Regions from separate parts of the Xanthomonas tesorieronis genome, predicted to be linked through region 1. Evidence: predicted binding sites of a transcription regulator. Region 1 holds the regulator's gene; the other holds the start of a gene.

What was found. The regulator FliA, encoded in region 1, starts transcription of late flagellar genes. The targets are predictions, from matches to a motif close to TAAAGTTTNNCNNNCNNNGGCCGATAA.
Region 2: a site for FliA is predicted at 2,026-2,052, ahead of AB3X08_RS20285 (GGDEF domain-containing protein). Genes of this name have one in related genera too.

Annotation. Positions count from the first base shown of each region.
Region 1 is NZ_CP162490.1:2,721,799-2,725,204, forward strand. Features, by position in the region: gene flhF (flagellar biosynthesis protein FlhF) at 1-768, shown strand, start outside; gene AB3X08_RS11635 (MinD/ParA family ATP-binding protein) at 755-1,639, shown strand; gene AB3X08_RS11640 (RNA polymerase sigma factor FliA) at 1,636-2,385, shown strand; gene cheY (chemotaxis response regulator CheY) at 2,404-2,796, shown strand; gene AB3X08_RS11650 (protein phosphatase CheZ) at 2,796-3,404, shown strand.
Region 2 is NZ_CP162490.1:4,744,410-4,747,815, reverse strand. Features, by position in the region: gene AB3X08_RS20290 (DUF808 domain-containing protein) at 1-290, shown strand, start outside; gene AB3X08_RS20285 (GGDEF domain-containing protein) at 364-1,953, opposite strand; gene AB3X08_RS20280 (carbohydrate kinase family protein) at 2,372-3,298, opposite strand.

The sequences.
Region 1 (3,406 bases):
GGCTTCGACAGCGGCCTGACCCGCGACGTGGTGATGCAGATCCCCGCCGACCTGGAGCTGCACCGCGGCCGCGGGCTGATGCTGGGGCTGCTGTCCAAGCGCCTGCCGATCGCCGCGCTGGACCCGATCGAGGAAGGCGGCGTGATCGCCCTGATCGGCCCCACCGGCGCCGGCAAGACCACCACCATCGCCAAGCTGGCCTCGCGCTTCCTGGAGCGCCATGCCGCCCGCGACGTGGCCCTGGTCACCACCGACACCATCCGCGTCGGCGGCCGCGAACAGCTGCACAGCTACGGCCGCCAGCTCGGCATCGCCGTGCACGAGGCCGACAGCGATGCCGCCCTGCAGCAACTGCTGGAGCGCCTGCGCGACTACAAGCTGGTGCTGATCGACACCGCCGGCATGGGCCAGCGCGACCGCGCCCTGGCCGCACAGCTGCACTGGCTGCGCGCCTCGCGAGTGGTCCGGTCCTTGCTAGTACTCCCTGCCAACGCTCATTTCTCCGACCTGGACGAGGTGGTGCGCCGGTTTGCCGGCGCCGATCCGCAGGGGGTGATCTTGACCAAGCTGGATGAAACCGGGCGGTTTGGCAGTGCCCTGTCGGTGGTCGCGGACCACCGGCTTCCCATCACCTGGGTGACCGATGGTCAGCGCGTGCCGGACGACCTGCACCGCGCCAACGCCGCCAGCCTGGTATTGCGCCTTGAAGATTTGCGGCGCGCTGCCGATAAGCCCTGTACTCCGGAGCAGAACCATGCCGTCGCGTGATTACGCCAATCTGACCAATGCCTTCCCCCTGTCGGCAACGCGCAGCGAACCGCTGGGCCCGGTGCGCACGATCGCCGTGACCGGCGGCAAGGGCGGCGTCGGCAAGACCAACATCTCGGTCAACCTGTCGATGGCGCTGGCCGACATGGGCAAGCGCACCCTGCTGCTGGACGCCGACCTCGGCCTGGCCAACGTCGACGTGCTGCTCGGGCTGACCCCCAAGTTCACCCTGGCCGACCTGGTCGCCGGGCGCTGCACCCTGGAAGAGGTGCTGGTCGACATGCCCAACGGACTGATGGTGGTGCCCGCCGCCTCCGGCCGCCGGCACATGGCCGAGCTGCCGCCGGCCCAGCACGTCGGCCTGGTCAACGTGTTCTCCGAGCTCAAGCGCGAGCTGGACGTGATGATCATCGACACCGCCGCCGGCATCACCGACAGCGTGCTGACCTTCTGCCAGGCCGCGCAGGACGCGGTGGTGGTGGTCTGCGACGAGCCGGCCTCGATCACCGACGCCTACGCGCTGATCAAGGTGCTGTCGCGCGAACGCGGCGTGGACCGGGTGCAGATCGTGGCCAACATGGTCCGCGACCTCAACGAAGGCCGCCTGCTGTACGACAAGCTGAGCCGGGTCTGCGAGAAGTTCCTCGGCGACGTGTCGCTGAACTACCTGGGCTGCGTGCCGCAGGACGACTGGCTGCGCCTGTCGGTGCAGCGCCAGCAGCCGGTGGTCAAGGCCTACCCGTCCAGCCCGTCAGCGCAGGCGATCGCCGAGATCGCCCGCCGCACCGCGCGCTGGCAGGCGCCGACCGTGCCGCGCGGCAACGTCGAGTTCTTCGTCGAACGGATCATCCAGCGGGGGGTCGCCGCATGAACGCCGCCGCCCACTACCGCGCCGTGCAGCGCAACAGTTCCAACGACTACATCGCCCAGCATTCGGACCTGGTGCGGCGCATCGCCCACCACCTGGCGGCGCGGCTGCCGGCCAGCGTGGAGATCGACGACCTGATCCAGGCCGGCATGATCGGCTTGATCGAGGCCTCGCGCAGCTACGACGCCGACCAGGGCGCCTCGTTCGAGACCTACGCCTCGATCCGCATCCGCGGCTCGATGATCGACGAGATCCGCCGCGGCGACTGGGTGCCGCGCTCGGTGCACCGCCGTGCCCGCGACGCCGCCTCGGCGATCCGCAAGATCGAGCAGAGCACCGGCCGCGCCGCCGCCGCCAACGAAGTGGCCGCGGCGATGGACATGCCGCTTCCCGAATACCTGCGATTGATGGAAGATGCCGCGCGCGGCCAGGTGCTGAGCCTGGAGTCGCGGGTCGAAGACCACGGCGAACTGGACACCATCGCCAAGGGCGGGCCCAATCCGCAGCAGATGCTGGAGCGCAGCGAGTTCGGGCGCGAACTGGGCAAGGCAATCGCGCAGCTGCCCGAGCGCGAGCAGTTGGTCCTGTCGCTGTACTACGAACAAGAATTGAACCTGAAGGAAATCGGCGCGGTGCTCGGTGTCAGCGAGTCGCGCGTCTGCCAGATCCACGGCCAGGCCACGGTACGCTTGCGCGGACGCTTGAAAGCGTTCGAAGCGGCGGACGCCGGCCTGGAAGACGAAGAATAAGACCCAAGGGAGTTAGCGGTGAACAAGAACATGCGGATTTTGATCGTGGACGATTTCTCGACGATGCGGCGCATCGTCAAGAATCTGCTCGGCGATCTGGGCTTCACCAACACTGCAGAGGCCGAAGACGGCAACAGTGCGCTGGCGGCACTGCGCTCGGCACCGTTCGAGTTCGTGGTCACCGACTGGAACATGCCCGGCATGACCGGCATCGATCTGCTGCGCAACATCCGCGCCGACGACAAGCTCAAGCACCTGCCGGTGCTGATGGTGACCGCCGAGGCCAAGCGCGAGCAGATCATCGAGGCCGCGCAGTGCGGCGTGAACGGCTACATCATCAAGCCGTTCACCGCGCAGACGCTGCAGGAGAAGCTGGGCAAGATCTTCGAACGCCTGGGAGCGACCGCCTGATGGAAGCCACCGCCGAACGCAGCGCCCTGATCGAACGCCTGCAAGGTGCGCTGGACGCACTGGAGCGTGGCGACGAAGCCGCCTGGCGCAAGGAAATCGACACGCTCGCCGCCTGGCGCACGCGGCCGATGATGCAGGGCCTGAGCCGGCTGGCGCGCGACCTGGGCCAGGCGCTCGGCGAGCTGCCCACCATCCCCACCGAAGCCGGCGAGCTGGACGACGCCTGCTCGCGCCTGGACCACGTGGTGGCGATGACCGAGCAGGCCAGCCACCGCACCCTGGACCTGGCCGAGGAATGCCGCGCGCTGGCCGACCAGCTGCGCGCCGGCGGCCTGACCGGCGACCAGGGCGAGATCCTCGACAAGATCCGCCACAACCTCACCGAGATGGCCCTGGCGCAGAGCTTCCAGGACCTGACCGGGCAGATCATCCGCCGCGTGGCGACCATCGTGCGCCGCGTGCACGAGGGGTTCGGCGCGCTCGGCCTGCCGCCGAAGGAAGACAAGAAACCCGACGGCAGCCTGGCCGGCCCGGCGCTGGCCGGACTGGACCGCCACGGCGTGTCGCAGAACGACGCCGACGACCTTCTGTCCGGACTGGGGCTGTAATC
Region 2 (3,406 bases), 2.0 Mb from region 1:
CGATCGGCCGCGGCATCCTGTGGCTGGCGCCCTGGCTGATGCGGGTCCTGTCGATCGCCGGTACCGCGGCGATGTTCCTGGTCGGCGGCGGCATCCTGGTGCACAGCATCGGCCCGCTGCACCACGCGCTCGAAGGCATCGCGCCGCAGGGCGCCTGGAGCGGCGTCGTGCTCAATCTGGGCAATGCGCTGGTCGGCATCGTCGCCGGCGCGCTGGTGCTTGGGGCGGTGTTGTTGTTTCAGAAGCTGCTTGGAAGCCGGGAATCGGGAAAGGGGAATAGGGAATCGTAAGAGCGGTCCGGCGGATCGCGCTGTTGCGATTCCCCATTCCCGATTCTCGATTCCTGCGCCGGCAGCGCCGGCGCTAATCCGCCGACACCACCCGGTTCTTGCCGGCCTTCTTGGCCTCGTACAGCGCCCGGTCGGCGCGCTTGACCAGCACGTCCGGGGTCTCGCCGGCGCGGCGCAGTGCCACGCCGGCGCTGAAGCTGACGAACACGCGCTGGTCCTCGTGCACCATCGCGCGCTGGGCCAGCGCGCGCTGCACCCGGGTCACCGCCGCGGACGCCTCGAAGATGGTGCAGTCGGGCATCAGCAGCAGGAATTCCTCGCCGCCGAAGCGCGCGATCGCATCGCTGCCGCGCAAGGTGGTGCGTGCCACCTCGACCACATGGCGCAGCGCGGCATCGCCGCCGGGATGGCCGTAGGTCTCGTTGAGCTTGCGGAAGTCGTCCAGGTCCAGCATCGCCACGCACAGCGGCTGCGCGCTGCGCTCGGTGCGCGCCAATTCGCGCGCGAACAATTCTTCCAGTCCGCGCCGGTTGAGGGCACCGGTGAGCTGGTCCACCCGCACCAGCCCGCTGACGTCCTGCAGCTCCTGTTCCAGGCGCAGGATGCGCTGCTCGGCCGCGTCCACTTCCTGGCGCGCGGCGATCAGGTGGTCGCGCGCGCGCAGCGCCTGCTGTTGCACGTGGCCGGTGTCCTGCAGCACTTCCTGCAGCAGGCGGTTGAGGTCGGCGATGCTGCGTGCGTCGCGGATGGTCTGCGAATAGTCGGCGATGCGGTCGTGGAACTCGCTGGTACTGATCGCCATGCCGTCCAGGTTTTCGACGAAGGACACCATCATGTCCTTCATCGCCTCCTTGGACTCGGCGATGCCCTGCTTCAGCAGGCCCTGCTTGTAGATCACCTCGCGCAGGCTGCTGCGCGCTTCCTCGATCGAATAGCGGTCCAGCGGGCCGCTGATCATGTCGCGCACCACCGCGATCTGGCCCTGCAGCCAGCTGGTGTCGTCGAGCAGCTCGCCGACGTTCTCCAGCAGCAGGTCGAACAGGCTCAGCAGCAGCGTCTGCTGCTCCTGGCTGTCGCTGGCGCGCAGCGCGATCTGGTGGCACAGCTCGCGCACGCGCTGCGCCACCGGCTCCAGCGGCAGGCCCGGTCGCCATTGGCGCAGCGCCTCGCCGGTGGCCTCCGATTCGTTGGCCAGTTCCGGCAGGTTGTGCAGCAGCGAAGCCAGCGCGCCGGCGATCGCCTGGCGCAGCAGGTCGCGCAGGCGTTCGGGATCGCTGGGTCCGGCCAGCGGATCGCCGACGTCGATGGTGCGGATGTATTTGTCGATCAGCTGGCGCAGCGCGCGCCCGTAGCTGGGCCAGTCGGCGCTGGCCGCCGCCGACTGCAGACGCCGGCCCATGTCGCCGAGTTCGCCGTGCAGGCTGGCCATGCCGTCGGCGAAGGCGCCGAGCAGCTCCAGCGGCTGGTGGGCGTGGTTGAACAGGCGGATCAGCGCCGCGGTGGCCGCGGCCGGATCGGCGTGCTCGCCCGGCGCCGCGGGCGCGGCAGCGTGCGCGCCACGCCGCGCCACCGCCGAAGCGGTCGCTGCCGCCGGTTCGCGCTTGCGTGGCGACAGCAGCTTGCGCAGCCCGCCTGCAGGCGGCTCGTCGCGTTGATCCGGCATGCGCTCGCTTCCTCCCAATGGAACCACCGCCCTGCCGCAAACGCGGCGCCCATGGCGATGCTCAGGTACAGGATATCGGCGCTGGCGGCGTGCGCTTGAGCCGGCGGCGCGCCCAACCATCGCTGCGGCATGGGCGGGTGTCCGCTTGTCCACGCCTTCTTGCCGCGCATGCGGCCAGCGCTGCCGGCCGCTTCGATCGCCTAGCTCTCGCATGTGCGTGCATCGCAAGAGAGAACTGGGACGTGCGGCAAAATGCCTACGCGCGGAAGACCACATGGCGAAGCATGCGCGCAGCAAGCGCACGGGGCGGCTGCGGCCGGCGCTGCGCGGCTCGATCCCCAATCGGGCATCGCGTCACGCGGCAGCGGCTGGCACTCCGGCAGACGCAGGCGACCTGCCGGCGTTCGATGATGCGCCCTTAGAGCGCGGCGCGGACCTCGTCCAGGCTGGGCGGGTTGGCGCCGGCGCGGGTGCAGTTGATCGCCGCGGCGGCCACGCAGAAGTCCAGCAGGTGCTGCAGCGCCGGCGCCGACGGGTCCAGCGCGGCGAGCGCCGCCAGGTCGGGCAACTGGTGCAGCAGCGCGGCCTGGAAGCTGTCGCCGGCGCCGACGGTATCGGCCACCTGCACCGCGCGCCCGGCCACGCGCGCCTCGGCGTCGCCGCGCCAGGCCACCGCGCCGTCGCCGCCCAGGGTCATCACCACCAGCGACGGGCCTTGCTGCAGCCAGCCGCGCGCGACCGCGAACGGATCCTGCTGCGGGTACAGCAGCTCGATGTCTTCCTGGCTGACCTTGACCACGTGCGCCAGCGCGATCCAGCGATCCAGCCGCGCCCGCCACACCGCCATGTCCGGCTCCACCGTCGGCCGCACGTTCGGATCCAGCGAGATCAGCCGCTGCGCGCGTTCGCGCTCGGCCAGGGCCTGGAAGGTGCTGGCGGTGGTCTCGGCGACCAGGGTGTAGGAGCCGAAATGCAGGCCGCCGACCGTGGTGTCGAGCGTCGGCAGGTCGGCGGCGGTCAGCGCGCGGTCGGCGCAGCCGGTGCCGTAGAACGAATAGTTGGGCACGCCCTGCGCGTCCAGCGCGACCATTACCAGGGTGGTCGCCTCGCGCTTGTCGATGCAGTGCTGCAGCGCCACGCCCTCGCGTTCCAGGGTGCTGCGCAGCTGGCGGCCGAGCGGGTCGGTGGACAGGCCGGTGAACAGCGCCGACGGCGTGCCGAGCCGGGCCAGGCCGATCGCGACGTTGAACGGCGAGCCGCCCTGGCGCGCGGTCATGCCGACCGAGGTACCGGCGTAGCCGTCGATGAAGATGTCGTACAGGGCCTCTCCACACACCACGAACATCGAACGGCTCCTCGGTTGGCTGCAGCGGCGCCGGGGCTGGCGCGATGGGCGGCTATTGTGGCGTACAAGCCGCAGCGCGGCGACCATGCGCGGCGCTGCGGGATCGCG